4 regions of the Rhizobium sp. WYCCWR 11128 genome follow, and region 2 is predicted to be linked to each of the others. Evidence: riboswitches for the same ligand, from Rfam matches in the RefSeq annotation. Region 2 holds a riboswitch; each other region holds the start of a gene.

Region 1 (4,192 bases), on a different contig from region 2:
GACGGCCGTCCCACTTTCTATTTTAGCCCTCTCTAATTATACCGCGAAGCGCTGCCAAGTGAAAGGATCAAAAATGAGAGCAGGTTGCGGTATGAAAGGTCAGGTCCGAAGATCGCTGTCTTCCTGATTTGCACCCCGCAGGGTTGCTGTGACGACGCTCAGCAGTTAAGCCATCGGCGGGCCCCTTCCCACGTACCGATGGAATCGGTCGCCCGGAACAATCTGATTGCTCCCAGCGAATGGAAAGTCCTTTCCGGCCATGACTACTTCCCTTCGATCTAAAGAGACTGACGTAGCTTTTAGGGAAGTGAGAATGGTCGCCACGTTCCGAACTAGGGCCGAGGACCGCAATTGGCCGCCGCTCATAAAGCCCCTGAGGCTTCTCGGCGTCTGAGCGGTTAGCGCCCCGCTCCGGCCGGAAAGGCCGGTGGAGTCATTTCCCAAGAGCAGACGTTTCCCGAGGCGAGTTTCCCGACCCGCGCTACTCGCCTATGCTGGAAAGCAGTTCGTCGAGCTGTTCCAGTTGCTCCGGCAATGCCGCCGCCCCGCCCTGTAGTGCTTCCTCAAGCGCCTCCTTGGACGGATAGGCTTCGTGGAGATTCAGCAGCGTCTTCCCGCCCTGGTCCTCGAAGGTCACGGTCGTGACCGCGCCCTCTTCGCCCTCGTCGTCTGTCCAGACCGGCTACCGGCCCAAATCGGTAACTCATTCAAGTCGAGCCCATGACTGCTTCTGGCGCCAATTGCAGTCATCGGCCTCAGGTCGATGACTGTCTTAGAGGATAGCTTTTCCGTTTATGCAGGTAACGACATTGCCGCCAACCCAAATATCTTCAGATTCGAGCCGGACATGTACCCGCCCTGACCTGCCCAAGACCGTCCCTTGCGCAGCGATGTATGAAGGCGGGGCGAGATTTGCGGAAATGAGCCATTTTGCCAAACCCGCATTTAGGCTACCAGTGACTGGGTCTTCGTAACCAGCGGCGGTGAAGGCGCGGACCTCGAAATCCACGCCATCGACGTCCCCCAAACATGGTGCAATCAGGCCTACCCTTAGTCCGGAAATACTCTGGTAGTTCGGACGGACACGTAGGACATCGTCTCTGCTTTTCAGGAGCAAGGCCATCCAACCGGGACCGTTGTCTACCCAACTCGCATCGACTATCATCTCAGATGACAGACTTAGACCGCTCATAACTCGTTTCATTAGATCGTTATCGATATGTCCAGTCTTGATCAAATCTGGAGCCAGAAATGAGAGGATATCGCCGTCTCTTCTGATCCGGATCAAACCCGCCTCGCATTCCTGGATAACAACTGGCTGCTTTGGCTTTCCGCCCAAGGTCAGCCATGCGTGGCAGCTACCCAAAGTCGGGTGTCCGGCAAAGGGTAGCTCCTGATGCGGCGTGAAAATTCTGACGCGATAATCAGCATCCGGGACCGTCGGCTTTAGGAGGAAGGTCGTCTCGCTTAGATTGGTCCAGTTGGCAAACTTGGCCATCGTTGGTGTATCAAGATCGTCCGCATCCACTACCACCGCAAGTGGATTTCCACCCATTCGCTCCGAGGAAAAAACATCAACCTGTTGAAACGATAGCTCTTTAAGGTTCCTGTTCATAGCATCTCCTACTGTTCGTTCGCTAACAGCGTGCGCCAATGTCTATACACAAGGGGGCTGCAGAATGCCTTTCGGAGTAACGGATGCAGACAAAGATTTCCGCTTCGGGCATACCCGGTCTTCCAAAGCGTTCAAATTATGCCGAGCTTTTAATCCTTGATTACCGGAAATCTCGGGCTTTAGGGAATGGGCTCGGCATAGTTTCGGACTCGGGATAAATTCCGTTATGCCGAACTCGGCATAACGGAACAAAGATATCTCGGCCTCGCACCGCGTCGGCGATACCGACATCGGTTTGCTCACCTTGACCGTCAATGGCGTGACTATGCGATTGAGGCCATGCTCCACCGCACTGCTCTAGGTGTTCAGTCCCCATCCATCATGAAAGACGAGTTCCTCGAGCGGTAGCCGCTGCCGCCAGCCTTTGACGGAGAGTTCCGGCTCGTCATAGAGCCGGTCGACGAAACCGGCACAGAGCCAGGCGACCACTTCGATATGCTCGGGTATGCCGAGAATGGTTTTCAGGTCGCCTTCACGAAAAATGCTGACCCAGCCGATGCCGACCCCTTCCGCCCGTGCCGCAAGCCAGAGATTCTGGATGGCGCAGACGGTCGAGTATGAATCCATCTTCGGATTGTGGGTGCGCCCCAGCACCACGCTGCCGCTGCGGGTAGGATCGCAGGTCACGCATATGCCGAGCGGCGCCTCGACGATGCCTTCGAGCTTGAGCGATCGGTAGGCCTGCCGCCGCTCGCCTTCGAACATCAGCGCCGCCTCCTCGTTGGCCCTCGCAAACGCGTCCTGGATGCGCGTCCGGACAGCGGCACTTTTCACCAGAATGAAATTCCACGGCTGCATGAAGCCGACGGATGGTGCGTGGTGAGCGGCCGTCAGCAGCCGCTGCACAACATCATCAGGCAAGGGATCGGGCAGGAACTGGCTGCGAACGTCGCGCCGCGTCATGATCGCGTGATAGACGGCCTCGCGTTCGGCCAAGGAAAAACCGGACGCCGCCGAAAGGGCATCCTCATCAAAGGGTCGCATCGTCAAATCCCCAACAACGCGACCGCCCCGCTGTCCGCGCGGATCGGTCTATCTTGCCAGGCCGGTCTTCTGACTCGGCGTCATCCGTCTGCCGCAGCCTTCCCGGCAAAAGGCCAGTGGCATGATGAAGCGGCAAGCGTCGGCCTTACAGCGTTGGGCACGTTCCGGTCTTGCACCGGATTCCCGATTCTCCCGCCTTATCGGCGGGCACCTGACGACGCATCTATTTCAGGAAAGCGCGGCGGCGGCAAGCTGGGCCCGATGTCGCAGTCAAGCCGGAGGCCGCGCGGTGCCGCCTGTCCCTCTCTTCCGCCGGCAAAAGGGAGCGCTGCGGTGCCACGAATCTCTTCTCCCCAGCGGGGAAAAGGTGCCGGCAGGCGGTTGAGGGGGTGAGCGGCAAAGCCGCGAATGCGCTGAGCGTAAGCGAAGGGCAATGATGAAGGGCAGCCGTGCAGCCCCCTCATCCGACCCTTCGGGCCACCTTCTCCCCGCTGGGGAGAAGAGAGCGCAAGCCGCAGCCTCAGTTCCTACATCAAACCCTTGGGAGGACATAAGGAAACAAGACGTACGATCCCGTTTCGTCATCCACCCGCGTCGGTTTGAAGCGGCTAGGCAAGCCCCTTCACCGACAGTTTCTATGGCCTTATCACCACCGAAAGCGTATGGACTGTGACAGTCCATCGCAGCATCTCGGTTGCCCGTGCCCCGCCTCACACCCATGATCCTTGCGGTCGCCCTGTTCATGGAACAGATGGATTCGACCGTGATCGCCACCAGCCTGCCGGCAATCGCCGCCGATATCGGCACCTCGCCGATCGCGCTGAAGCTCGCCGTCACCAGCTATCTCGTGGCGCTGGCGATCTTCATCCCGATCAGCGGCTGGATGTCCGATCGGTTCGGTGCGCGCAACATCTTCCGCATGGCGATCTTTGTTTTCATGATCGGCTCGATCGCCTGCGCCTTTTCCAACTCGATCACGGCCTTCGTCGTCTCGCGCCTGATCCAGGGCGCCGGCGGCTCGATGATGACGCCGGTCAGCCGCCTGCTGCTGGTCCGGGGAACGCCGCGCCACGAACTCGTCGATGCCATGGCCTGGCTTACCATTCCCGCTTTGATTGGCCCGATCATGGGGCCGCCGATCGGCGGTTTCCTCACCACCTATCTCACCTGGCATTGGATCTTCTGGATCAACGTCCCGATCGGCGTGCTCGGCATCATCCTCGTCACGCGTTTCCTGCCGACCGTCGAGCCACGCAGTCCGCGGCCGATGGACTTCCCCGGATTCTTCCTTTGCGGCATCGGCTTCTCCGGCTTCGTTTTCGGCGTGTCGGTCATCAGCCTGCCGGCCGTGCCCGTCATCTACGGTTACGTCACGGTTGCGATCGGCATTCTTGCCGGCCTCCTCTACCTCCTGCATGCCCGCCGCGTGCCCTATCCGCTTCTCGATCCGAAGATGTTCCGTTACCCGATGTTCCGGGCGGCGATCCTCGGCGCTTCGAATTTCCGCATGGGGCTCGGCGCCCTGCCGTTCCT
Region 2 (4,192 bases):
ATGGCCAGACACGGGAGGTGGCGGCGGAAAGCCTTTCGGTCGGTGCCATCATCATGGTTCGTCCTGGCGATCGGATCTCGGCGGACGGCATTATCATTTCAGGCGAGAGCGCGATCGATGAGGCGCCGGTGACGGGCGAGAGCACGCCGGTACGCAAGGGCATCGATGCCGTCGTTTTTGCCGGCACGGTCAATGGCGATGCGGTGCTCAGGGTTCGCGTCACGGCGGCTGCCGCCGACAATACCATCGCCCGCGTCGTCAAGCTGGTGGAGGAAGCTCAGGAATCGAAGGCGCCGACCGAACGCTTCATCGATCGGTTCTCGCGCTATTACACGCCCGGCGTCGTCGTGGTCGCAGCGCTGGTCGCGGTCGTTCCGCCGCTGCTGTTGGCAGGGCCGTGGGGCGAATGGGTCTATAAGGGCCTTGCGATCCTTTTGATCGGCTGCCCCTGCGCGCTCGTCATCTCGACGCCGGCGGCGATCGCCGCCTCGCTTTCATCCGGTGCGCGGCGCGGACTGCTGATGAAGGGTGGCGCGGTGCTGGAAACGCTCGGCAAGGTGACGATGGTCGCCTTCGACAAGACCGGCACGCTGACAGAAGGCAAGCCTCAGGTGACCGACATCATTTCCTTTGGCCTGAGCGAGGCGCAGGTGCTGTCACGCGCGGCGGTGCTGGAGCAGGGTTCCAGCCATCCGCTGGCGCTGGCGATCCTCAACCGTGCCAAGGCGGACGGCGTTCCCGTGCCGCCGGCCTTCGAGCTGGAAGCGCTGCCGGGCAAGGGTGTCAGCGGCAAAGTCGGCGGTGAGACGCTGGATCTGCTGTCGCCGCCTGCCGCCCGCGAGCGGGGGACGCTCGGCGCGGAACAGGATGCACGCATCACGGCGCTGAACGACGAGGGCAAAAGCGTGTCGGTGCTGCTCGTCAATGGTATCGCGGCCGGCCTGATCGCCATGCGCGACGAGCCGCGTGAGGATGCCGAGGCCGGGCTCGCTGCCCTCAAATCAGCAGGCGTCAAGGCGATGATGTTGACGGGCGACAACAAGCGGACGGCAGCAGCCGTTGCCGGCATGCTCGGCATCGACTGGCGCGGCGAGATGATGCCGGAGGACAAGCAGCGGGTCGTCGTCGAATTGAAGCGCCAGGGTTTCATCGTCGCCAAGGTCGGTGACGGCATCAACGATGCTCCGGCGCTGGCCGCGGCCGATATCGGCATCGCCATGGGCGGCGGCACCGATGTGGCGTTGGAGACGGCGGATGCCGCCGTGCTGCACGGACGCGTCGGCGATGTGGCGCGAATGATCGAACTTTCCAAACGCACAATGCGCAACATCCTGCAGAATATCACCATCGCGCTCGGGCTGAAGGCGGTGTTCCTGGTGACGACGATCGCCGGCATCACCGGGCTCTGGCCGGCGATCCTCGCCGATACCGGCGCCACCGTGCTGGTGACGATCAACGCGCTGCGGCTGCTTCGGATAAAGATATAAACATTCCTGACTTCATCCCTCCGGCGCTCGTCGCCGGCGGGATCTCCCGTCAACGATGCGGGCCCGATCTCGAATCGAAAATCGCTTGACCGGCCATAAATAGGCTTTCCTCCTCGGGACTTTCTCCACAGCCTGCTTTCTTTAAGCTTTGGTTAGCCATGTTTTTCACAGGAACATAGCGATTTCAAACCTGTCGTAACGCAATGCACAAACCATCCGTTGACGCGAATTTGGATTGGCGTACTATATCTAGTGTTCGAGGTTCCATCGATTCGTAAGGATCGATGGCTAAGACGGGAATTCGGTGCGCTTCGCCATTATGGCGCGGCAATGCCGGAGCTGCCCCCGCAACTGTAAGCGGCGAGCAACTGTCCGATTTCAGGTCACTGGAGCATGATGCTCCGGGAAGGCTGGGCAGGAGCTTTGACCCGTGAGCCAGGAGACCTGCCTCGAACGAAACGTCCACGGGCGGGGTGTCCGGAAGGTCGCGTTGCATGGCTCGGGTGATATCCGCATCGCGTTTCGCAGGCCGAACCTCCGCATGAGCCACTTCGGGGTGAAGTCATGTCAGTATCTCAGTTCAGGCCGCCACCCGCTCGAGGTAGAGGGCGGAGTACGCCCAGCGGCTAAACAGCCGCATAGCTCAAATCATCAGAGAATTTTTCGACGGATATCGACAGATTTCCGATCGATGTCCTGCGCCCAATCGCGTCGTCACGAGGAATATCATGACCATTACCGTCTACAGCAAGCCTGCCTGCGTTCAGTGCACTGCCACCTACCGCGCCCTCGACCGGTTGGGTGTTGATTATGACATCGTCGATATCTCGCAGGATGCCGAAGCGCTCGATCGCGTCCGCAGCCTCGGCTACATGCAGGCGCCTGTCGTCATCGCCGGCGAGCAGCATTGGGCCGGCTTCCGTCCCGACATGATCAGCGCACTTTCCTGAGGAAAGGCGATGGGTCTGATCGTCTATTATTCCAGCCGATCCGAGAATACCCATCGGTTCGTCGCCAAGCTCGGACTGCGCGCGGCGCGCATTCCGCCAGGCGGCGCAGACGCGTTCCATATCCGCGAACCCTTCGTGCTGATCGTGCCGACCTATAGCGGCGACGGCGGCAAGGGCGCCGTTCCCAAGCAGGTGATCCGTTTCCTCAACGATGCGGAAAACCGAGGACACCTCCGCGGCGTGATCGCCGCGGGCAACAGCAATTTCGGCGAGACATACGGGCTCGCCGGCGACGTGGTCTCGCAGAAATGCCGGGTGCCGTACCTCTACAGGTTCGAGCTGCTGGGCACGGAAGACGACGTCGCCAACGTCAAACACGGAATGGAACGGTTTTGGACACGGGAACACCTCTGACGCGGGATGCGGGCGCAAAACCGCATAACACTTTTGCTCATCCCGCCGGCGAACGCCCTTTGAAAGCGGCGGAAACGCTCGACTATCATGCGCTGAACGCGATGCTGAACCTCTATGACGATGAGGGGCGGATCCAGCTCGACAAGGATCGAATGGCTGCCAAGCAATATTTCCTGCAGCATGTGAACCAGAACACGGTGTTCTTCCACAATCTGAGGGAAAAGCTCGATTACCTCGTGACCGAGGGCTATTACGAGCAGGAGGTTCTCGACCAGTATTCCTTCAATTTCGTGCGGGATCTGTTCGACCAGGCCTATGCCAAGAAATTCCGTTTCCCGACCTTCCTCGGCGCCTTCAAATACTACACCAGCTATACGCTGAAGACTTTCGACGGAAAGCGCTATCTCGAGCGCTACGAAGACCGCATCTGCATGGTGGCTCTGGCCTTGGCACGCGGCGACGAGGCCCTTGCCCGCGACATGGTCGAGGAGATCATTTCCGGCCGCTTCCAGCCGGCGACGCCGACCTTCCTCAATGCCGGCAAGAAGCAGCGCGGCGAACTGGTTTCCTGCTTCCTGCTCCGCGTCGAGGACAATATGGAATCGATCGGCCGGTCGATCAATTCGGCGCTGCAATTGTCGAAGCGCGGCGGCGGCGTGGCGCTGTCGCTGACGAATATCCGCGAGGCGGGCGCGCCGATCAAGCATATCGAGAACCAGTCCTCGGGCATCATCCCTGTCATGAAGTTGCTCGAAGACAGTTTCTCCTATGCCAACCAGCTCGGCGCGCGGCAGGGAGCAGGGGCCGTCTATCTCAACGCCCATCACCCCGATGTCATGCGCTTCCTCGACACCAAGCGCGAAAATGCCGACGAGAAGATCCGCATCAAGACGCTGTCGCTCGGCGTCGTCGTTCCCGATATCACCTTCGAGCTCGCCAAGAACAACGAGGATATGTATCTGTTCTCGCCCTATGACGTGGAGCGCGTCTATGGCGTGCCCTTCACCGAGATTTCGGTGACCGAAAAGTACCGCGAGATGGCGGATGATGCCCGCATCTCCAAGAAGAAGATCAAGGCGCGCGAATTCTTCCAGGTGCTTGCCGAAATCCAGTTCGAGAGCGGCTACCCCTACATCATGTTCGAGGACACGGTGAACCGGGCGAACCCGATCGCCGGGCGTATTTCGATGAGCAATCTATGCTCGGAAATCCTGCAGGTGAGCGAGGCGAGCGAATATAATGACGACCTTTCCTACAAACATCTCGGCAAGGATATTTCCTGCAATCTCGGCTCGCTGAATATCGCGGCGGCAATGGATTCGGCCGATTTCGGCAGGACGA
Region 3 (4,192 bases), on a different contig from region 2:
GGATGTGCACGGCATAATCCGAGTAGATCTTCCCTTGCATCCGGGTAATCCTGAAGTGCAGCACGACGGTACCATTTGAATGCTTCTGTCAGATCGATCTCGCAGCCCACGCCGTGCTCTTTCAACTGGGCTAGCCTGTACTGTGCACCAGCATGATCCTGATCTGCGGCTTGGCTGTACCATCTGACAGCGTCTGCTGCATCGATATCGCAACCGTCGCCGTCTTCTCTCATCAAGCCCAGCAAATATTGCGCGTCGGCGTGGCCTTGATTGGCGGCTTTCTCAAGCCACTCGCAGCCTTCGGGCGCGCTCTGTGCAACTCCGTCCCCCATGAGATAGAGGCCCGCCAGGAGGAATTGCGCGTCGGCATGACCTTGTTCGGCGGCTTTCTGAAGCCATCCCGCGCCTTCTGTTTTATCGCGGGTGACACCTTCACCTCGTGCGGTGATGTGGCCCAATTCAAATTGTGCTTGCGCATCGCCTTGCTCGGCTGCTTGGCGAATCGCGTCTATCCTGGCGGCGGCGAGATCGGTGCTATCCGGATTGCTCATTGCTACATCAAACCTCGTTGAAATCGGTGGCGCCAAAACTATGTCGGGGCCTGCCTTCCGCAATCCGTCGTGACGCAGGTCCGGCAACGACTACGCCTGCGGATGTCCCAGCGCTTTTTCCAGCACGCCAGGCGGCAGCTTCTGCGCGAGGGCATCGCCAAGCTTTGCCTCGAGGTCCCGCAATTTGCCGTCGAGGGAGGGAAGGCCCGCGGGGCCGAAGGCTTCGATGTAACGATCGGCTTCACCCTTTGCCAGGAATTCGACCAGGACGTTGTCCTCGACCCAGAGCTTGACGATCCGGAAGAGGCCGGTTTCCACCTGCTCGGCGCACCAGCCTTCGCGGGCGGCGGCAGTCTCGATCGACGCGGCGTCTACCGCGGCGCTGACCAGCACGTGGGCGGTGACCGGCTCGAAGGTCGCCGGGCGCTGGCGGATGCCGAGCGGTGCGTCCGGATCGAAGACCGCGGTTGCGGGCAGGATTTCGAGGAAGGAGCCTTGCGTATCGCCCGATACGACGAGCCAGGCGTCATGGGGAAAGGGCGGGGTCGGCGCCCGCAGCGCGGTCGCCTCCATGAGCTCCGCCAGCACCCGGGCGACGCGACCGGGATCGCGCACGCCGAACGACATGTGATGAATCATCGCGCGTCTCCTTCCATTGTTGCCGGCTGGCGGGCCTCGGTCCCGCGGGAACGCCGGCGTGCATCGTCGATCAGGGCCTGCACGGCCCATTGCGCGGCCTTCGCGGCTTCAGCGCCCGACAGGCTCCAGTTATCTTTCATGCTCTCCCATCCCGAAGCAGAGCAGAGCGCTGTCACAGCGGCGAGCAGATGCCGGGCATCTTCTGCGGGAATCGTCCCGGTGACATCGCGCAGCGCGATCGAAAACTTCTCGCGCCGCGCCTCGGCATGGGCGAGCCTCACCGCGCGACCATGAGGATTGTGCAGCATCGCTCTCACCAGCGGCTCGTCGCGGTCGAAGGCAGAAAAGAGCTCGGGAATATGCGCCACTACTTGCTCAGGCGAAGCCGGCAGCGCCGGCACGGCGATCAGCGCATTCACCCAGTGCCAGAACGCGGCGAGCAGTGTCTCCTTGTTGGCGAAATAGCGATAAAGCGTGCGCTGCGGCACGCCGGACTGGCGGGCGACGAGATCGAAGGTGACCTCGTCGCTACCGGCGCGCAACAGGGCGGCAAGACCTTCCATGATGCGGTCCTGCGTGATGGTCGCCAACTCTTCGCGGGCCGTGGGTCGAGGCGGTGTCACTTTATTCATGGCAGTATTAATGCCATAATGGCAGCATTGCTGTCAAACGTCTTCTGGCAACCGGCGGTTTGCGCGGTGAGACGGCATGAAGCGCATTTGTCGGTGAGGCGGCATGACACGCGGGAATAGTTATTGACGCCGGGCGGGCCGGCGACGTAACTGGGTGCGACGGTTCCCTGAAGATGACTCCAAGGGGATTAATAGGGAACACGGTGAGGATGACCCAGTAGGGACCGAGACCGTGGCTGCCCCCGCAACTGTAAGCGGATTGTCGATCATCTCAGGAGTGGCCAGCGACTGGCCATCTCTGAAGGGCTCATGGCCCTGCCACTGCGAGATATCGCGGGAAGGAGGATGAAACGACGGATATCCGCAAGCCAGGAGACCTGCCGTCAATCACGATCCAATCAACCGGGCGGGGATGCCCGGACAAGGAACAGATATGATTGACCTGCTGAACCTTCGCCGAATTCCGGCATGCATCCGTCTCGATTGGGCCTCCTGCGGCTAGTGCACGCCTAAGCGTGCTTTCGGTCCGCGCATATGCGCGGAACGGCCGTGATTTTCCCTTCATCGAGGTTTTCCATGCGCCAGATTCTCGCCACCATGACATTTGCCTTCGGGCTCGCCGGCTTTGCGGCACCAAGCCTTGCCGCGACCCGATATCCCTTGACCATCACCAATTGCGGCCAGCAGGTGACCTTCGAAAAGGCGCCATCCAAAGTCGTTTCGATCGGTCAGGGCATGACCGAAGTGCTCTTCTCGCTCGGCCTTGCCGACAAGATCGCCGGAACGGCCGTCTGGGTCGGTCCCGTCCTGCCGCAATATGCCGAGGCCAACAGCAAGATAAAGCGGCTTGCCGACAACGACCCGAGCTTCGAATCCGTCGTCGGGCAGGAGCCCGACCTGGTGACGGCCGAGTTCGAATGGCATGTCGGCGCGCAGGGCTCGGTCGGCAAGCGGGAGCAATTCAAGGATCTCGGGATCAATACCTATCTCGCGCCGGCCGATTGCGTCGCCAAGGTCAACACTGATGGCGGCGACGGCGTGCGCAAGGAGCTGTTCACGATGGACCTGATCTACCGGGAAATCGCCGAGCTCTCGGAGATCTTCGACGTCAAGGAGCGCGGCGATGCGCTGATTTCCAAGCTGAAGAAGCGCGAGTCGGATGCCGTCGCCTCGATATCAGGCGCGTCGGGCAAGAACCTGCCCGTCGTCTTCTGGTTCTCCAGCAAGGAGGTCAATGGCGACGCCTTCATCGCCGGCAAGAACAGCGCGCCCGCCTATATTCTGAAGACGATCGGTGCGAAGAACGTCGTCACCACGGAAGAGGAATGGCCGCTGGTCGGTTGGGAAACCATCGCCCAGGCTAACCCTGCCGTCATCGTGCTCGCGACCATGGACCGCCGCCGTTACGCCGCTGACGATCCCAAGGTCAAGGTCGATTTCCTCGAGAACGATCCTGTGACCAAGGAGCTGGACGCGGTCAAAAACAAGCACTTCGTGATGATGGACGCGCAGTCGATGAACCCGACGATCCGCACGATCGACGGTATCGAGACATTGGCGAACGGCATCAAGTCCTTCGGCCTGGCGCAGTGAAGGCAGTGTCGGTCAGGCAACAGGGATGGTGGGCGCTTGCCGCGCTCACCACGGCGGCACTTCTCCTGCTCGGGCTGATGGTCAGTCTTGCCGTTTCGATCGGCGAGATCGCGATCCCGCTTGCGACGACGGCGGAGGCGATTTCGAACCGTCTGTTCGGAACGGATTTCGAGCTCAGCCGCATCCACCAGGGCATCGTCTGGGATTATCGTCTGAGCCGCGCGCTCGTCGCGGCCAGCGCCGGCGCGTCGCTCTCGCTTTCGGGCGCGATCCTGCAGGCGCTGCTGCGCAATCCGCTGGCCGAACCCTACGTGCTCGGCATCTCCGCCGGTGCCTCGACGGGGGCCGTCTGCGTGATGATCCTCGGTTTCGGCTACGGTGTTCTCGGCCTGTCGAGCGGCGCCTTCATCGGTGCGGTCATTGCCTTTTTGCTGGTCGGCATCCTGGCGACGGGTGCGGGGGGAACCGGTGAGCGCATCATCCTGTGCGGCGTCGCCGGTTCGCAGCTCTTCAATGCACTAACCTCCTACATCGTGACGACATCGGCGAATGCCGAGCAGGCGCGCGGCATCCTGTTCTGGCTGCTGGGTTCGCTCAGCGGCGTGCGCTGGCCCGATGTCTATCTGTCGGTGCCAATCGCGCTTGCCGGCTTCGTCATCTGCATGGCCCATGTGCGGGCGCTCGACGCCTTCGCCTTCGGCACGGATGCCGCCGCCTCGCTCGGCATTGCCGTACGCCGCGTCCAGATCGTGCTGTTCGCCATGACGGCGGCGATGA
Region 4 (4,192 bases), on a different contig from region 2:
CGCCGTCTGGCTGATCGCACTCCCGGCTGCCGCCGTCAAAACGGCATCGAGGCTGGAGGAGCCTTCGGTCGGCAGGGCGGCAGGATAGACACGTGCGAGGTAACCATTGCCGAACTGGCCGATAACATGCGCGACTTGATCGACCTGTTCGCGCAGGCGGGCATTCACAAGCTGGCGCTGTCGATCAAGGGCTGCAGCGTCGCTCTCGGTTCCTGCCCAGAGCGCCGAAAGCACGACAAGTCCGATCGCTCCAAGCCCGCTAACGGCAATAAGAAACAGAATTCTTCCCGAAGCGATCCAGGATTGCTGAAACGTGTTGGAGCTGGAAGGAAGAACGATGTGCAAGCGTAGACCCCTGAACACCACGACGCGGGCGCATTCGTCGACGCTAACAAAGAAGCGTTCACGTAGAATTAAAAGCTGTGAGCCACTATGGCGCGAGATCGACTATGCCCTAAGGAGCTCCCGACGATGTTGCGCATATCCATTCAGACTATAGTGCGCGGAGCGCTGATGGCGGGCGGGATCGGTATCTTTTTGGCGGCCTCGCCGCTCGAGGTGGCTGCGCAAGATCGCACGCCGATGAGAATTGCCGTCGAAGGTGCGTTTCCGCCCTTCAACTATCTCGATGCAAATAACAAGCTTCAGGGCTTCGACATCGATATTGCCAATGCTCTCTGCGAGGTTGGCAAGTTCGAATGCCAATTTATCATCGAGAAGTGGGACGACATCATCCCCGATCTCGTTGCCGACAAATACGACGCGATCATCTCATCCATGTCGATGAGCCTCGAGCGGCGTCAAAAGGTTGCCTTCACTGAAAAATACTACAACAGCCCGTCGGTGTTCATCGCCCGGAAGGATTCGTCAATCAGCGATGTCAGCCCCGCCGCCCTCAGCGACAAAATTCTTGGGGTGACATCGTCGACGGCGCAGGAATCCTATGCCAACCATCTCTATCCAGAAATGAAAAGGACGGTTTTTCGGTCTTCGCCGGAATTGTACAAGGGCCTGGCAGATGGGAGCGTCGACATTATCCTCGAGGATAAACTCGCCATCTACGACTGGATTGCCAACACCAAGGCAGGAAGCTGCTGCGAGTTCAAAGGGCCGGATCTGGTCGACGTCACATATTTCGGTGAGGGTGCCGGTATCGCGCTGCGCCTGGATGACAAGGAGCGTCTGACGCGCCTGAACGAAGCGCTGAAGAGCATCAAGGCGGACGGAACCTACGATATGATCAACGCAAAATATTTCCCGTTCAGCATCCAGTAGTTCGCCGGTCAATTTTCGAGAATACGGGATGGCCGGGTTTTCGCCCGGCCATCCCTATCAAGTCCTGTCTTACGCAATCCCGGACGCAAAACTGCTGCGCACTTTTGCTGGAATTGCTCTAGGTCGCATCGCTATGCGGCTTTCGCCACGTCTCCGTGCGGATCGAGGACATATTTCGTCGCCGCTCCCTGGTCGAAGCTTTCATATCCATTGGCGGCATCGTCGAGCGGGATGACTTTGGCGTTGACGATATCGGCAATTGGCAGTCGGTCGTGGAGGATCGCCTGCATGAGTTGACGATTGTATTTGATCACCGGAGTCTGGCCGGTGTGGAAGGACTGTGCCTTGGCCCATCCGAGGCCGAAGCGGAGCGAAAGATTGCCGTGTTTGGCGGCGTTGTCGACGGCGCCCGGATCCTCGGTGACATAGAGGCCGGGAATGCCGATCGAACCCGCGGCTCGGGTAATCTCCATCATCTGATTGAGCACGATCGCCGGCTGTTCCCCGCCCGAGTGGCCGCGTGCCTCGAAGCCGACCGCATCAATGGCGCTGTCCACCTCGTTGGTGCCGACGACCTGCGCGATCATGTCGCCAAGACGGTCGCTCTTCGACAGGTCGATCGGTTCGAAACCGACCTTTGCCGCATGCGCCAGACGGTCCTTGTTGAAATCGCCGATCATCACGACAGCAGCGCCGAGAATGCGAGCCGAAGCCGCAGCCGCAAGGCCGACCGGGCCGGCGCCGGCGACATAGACGGTCGAGCCGACCCCAACGCCCGCACGCACCGCGCCATGGAAGCCGGTGGGCAGAATGTCGGAGAGCATGGTGAGATCGCGGATCTTCGCCATCGCCTTGTCCCGATCCGGGATTTTCAGCAGGTTGAAATCGGCATAGGGAATGGTGACGTAACGCGCCTGTCCGCCGATCCAGCCGCCCATGTCGACATAGCCGTAAGCGCCGCCGGCGCGGGCCGGGTTTACTGTCAGGCAGACGCCGGTATCCTGGGACTTGCAGCAGCGGCAACGGCCGCAGGCGACATTGAACGGCACCGAGACGATATCGCCGATGTCGAGCATCTCGACGTCGATGCCTTTCTCGATGATCTCGCCGGTGATTTCATGACCGAGGACCAGGCCCGGCATCGCCGTCGTGCGGCCGCGGACCATGTGCTGATCGGAGCCGCAGATATTGGTCGATATCACCTTCAGGATGACGCCGTGTTCGATGCGGCGGCCGTCGGGCGCTTCCAGCTTCGGATCGTCGATGTCGCGCACTTCGACCTTGCCAGGACGGAGATAGACGACGCCTCTATTTTTGCTCATGGATTCCTCCCACTTGTTTGAATGCCTCGCTGCAACCGATGCAGTCGATGGCAACCTTCCCTCCGGCCTGCCTCCTCTGCAGCCCGGTGTCCACAACACGAGGATACCGCCGCATCGGGCGATATTCGGATTTTCAAAACAGACAGATTGGATGGAGAAGAGGATGAACGCCACGGTTTTCGCCTGTGGTTTCGCTCGTGACCGTCTGTCCGCAATCCGTCGATTTGCTGTGCAAGAGCTGGTTTCCGGCTCCAGAATCTCCTTTCGATCCGTCTCGATATCTTTCCGGATGCCTATCCGGCGATTTCCTTGAGGATTTCAGTTCTTCTACCGCTGCGGGGCAGCGCCGGCGTCAGGCCGGCGTCCCAATGGTCCATTTCGCCAGTTTGCGAGATAGCGCCTTGAACACCACCAAGAAACCATGCCTGACGGAAAACAGCGATCAAGAAAACGACATGGGCGCAACCCAAAGACGACAGTCGGCAAAGTCGCAATAGCGCTGCGCAGCGGAAATAATTGATCCCGCGAATACGGCGGTTTTCCGGATCGTCCCGGAAGATTTGATCGCCGCCCAAAGGCTTTAGGCGCGATGCGGTCGCCGGCTGCGGCTGACGTCGATGGCCGTGTGCCAGAACACGGCGCCGAGGATGATCGCGCCGCCGAAAAAGGTGGCGATGGGGGGCTGCTCGGAAAACAGCAGCCAGACCCAGAAGGGCGTGAGCACGATTTCCATCGTGCCGATCAGCGCCGCTTCAGCCGGCGGCATGCGCTTTGCCCCGGCAAGGAAGAGCACCAGCGCCAGGGAGAAATTGGTCGCGCCGAATGCGGCAAGAACGACCCAGTTGTGCAGATCGAGCGAGCCGGGCGAACTGAACGGGGCAAAGATGGCAAGCGTCAGGAAGGCGCTGACGACGGTCGGCGGCAGGCTCGGCACGCCGGGATTGATGCGCGGAATGATGATGACGAGTGCAAAGGACGCGGTCATGCCGAGCGCCAGCAGATCGCCCACACCAGTCCCGCCGCCGATCGACGAGGCGACGATGACCGCGACGCCGAGGAGCGAGATGCCGCCGGCAATCAGCGTCCGCCTGGAGACCCTCTCCCTGAGGATGAGCCAGCCGAGCAACGCTGCGATGAAAGGCGCGGTCGCATAGATCATCGTCACATTGGCGACGGTGGTCATGTAGAGCGCCCCGATGAAGCATACCTGACTGAAGGTCTGGCATGCGATCATGGCAAGACCTGACGGATGGAAGACGGAACGCCACTGTTGCCGCGAGATGCCCCCTTCGAGGAAAAGGCAGGGGATCAGCAGGAACAGGCCTCCGAACAACGATCGCCAGGCAATCGCCGTCCACACATCGGTCGTCAGGAGTCGCGAATAGACGCCGCTCGCGCTCCAGGCAAGTGTCGCGGCAACGATGAGAAGCACACCCTTCTCGTGCTCGCTGCCTGCGAGGCGTCTGGCCGGATTTTCAATGGTCACGCAGATATTCTCAAAGAAGGAAGTCGAACGCCGCTCTTTTCTGCCCCAGGAATTGACATCAGACAAACGAATAGTAGAGATGGCTACCATCGATTTTTTCTATGGCTAT

The links. Region 2 has a riboswitch for cobalamin ahead of nrdH (glutaredoxin-like protein NrdH). Riboswitches for the same ligand answer to the same signal wherever they lie in the genome.
Region 1: linked by a shared signal. The riboswitch ahead of bluB (5,6-dimethylbenzimidazole synthase) and the one ahead of nrdH (glutaredoxin-like protein NrdH) in region 2 are both predicted to bind cobalamin.
Region 3: linked by a shared signal. The riboswitch ahead of HX898_RS02325 (ABC transporter substrate-binding protein) and the one ahead of nrdH (glutaredoxin-like protein NrdH) in region 2 are both predicted to bind cobalamin.
Region 4: linked by a shared signal. The riboswitch ahead of fdhA (formaldehyde dehydrogenase, glutathione-independent) and the one ahead of nrdH (glutaredoxin-like protein NrdH) in region 2 are both predicted to bind cobalamin.

What each region holds. Positions count from the first base shown of each region.
Region 1 is NZ_JACCEZ010000001.1:862,251-866,442, reverse strand. It holds partial or broken gene HX898_RS04240 (SRPBCC domain-containing protein) at 482-679, opposite strand; gene HX898_RS04235 (PhzF family phenazine biosynthesis protein) at 773-1,615, opposite strand; gene bluB (5,6-dimethylbenzimidazole synthase) at 1,973-2,659, opposite strand; cobalamin riboswitch at 2,701-2,889, opposite strand; gene HX898_RS04225 (MFS transporter) at 3,378-4,192, shown strand, end outside.
Region 2 is NZ_JACCEZ010000020.1:6,749-10,940, reverse strand. It holds gene HX898_RS32445 (heavy metal translocating P-type ATPase) at 1-1,487, shown strand, start outside; cobalamin riboswitch at 1,730-1,954, shown strand; gene nrdH (glutaredoxin-like protein NrdH) at 2,216-2,437, shown strand; gene nrdI (class Ib ribonucleoside-diphosphate reductase assembly flavoprotein NrdI) at 2,447-2,851, shown strand; gene nrdE (class 1b ribonucleoside-diphosphate reductase subunit alpha) at 2,830-4,192, shown strand, end outside.
Region 3 is NZ_JACCEZ010000001.1:462,035-466,226, forward strand. It holds gene HX898_RS02310 (tetratricopeptide repeat protein) at 1-551, opposite strand, end outside; gene HX898_RS02315 (hypothetical protein) at 642-1,190, opposite strand; gene HX898_RS02320 (TetR/AcrR family transcriptional regulator) at 1,187-1,753, opposite strand; cobalamin riboswitch at 1,966-2,222, shown strand; gene HX898_RS02325 (ABC transporter substrate-binding protein) at 2,399-3,415, shown strand; gene HX898_RS02330 (iron ABC transporter permease) at 3,412-4,192, shown strand, end outside.
Region 4 is NZ_JACCEZ010000008.1:19,222-23,413, reverse strand. It holds gene HX898_RS22790 (EAL domain-containing protein) at 1-366, opposite strand, end outside; gene HX898_RS22785 (transporter substrate-binding domain-containing protein) at 472-1,275, shown strand; gene fdhA (formaldehyde dehydrogenase, glutathione-independent) at 1,407-2,597, opposite strand; cobalamin riboswitch at 2,816-3,016, opposite strand; gene HX898_RS22775 (DMT family transporter) at 3,178-4,083, opposite strand.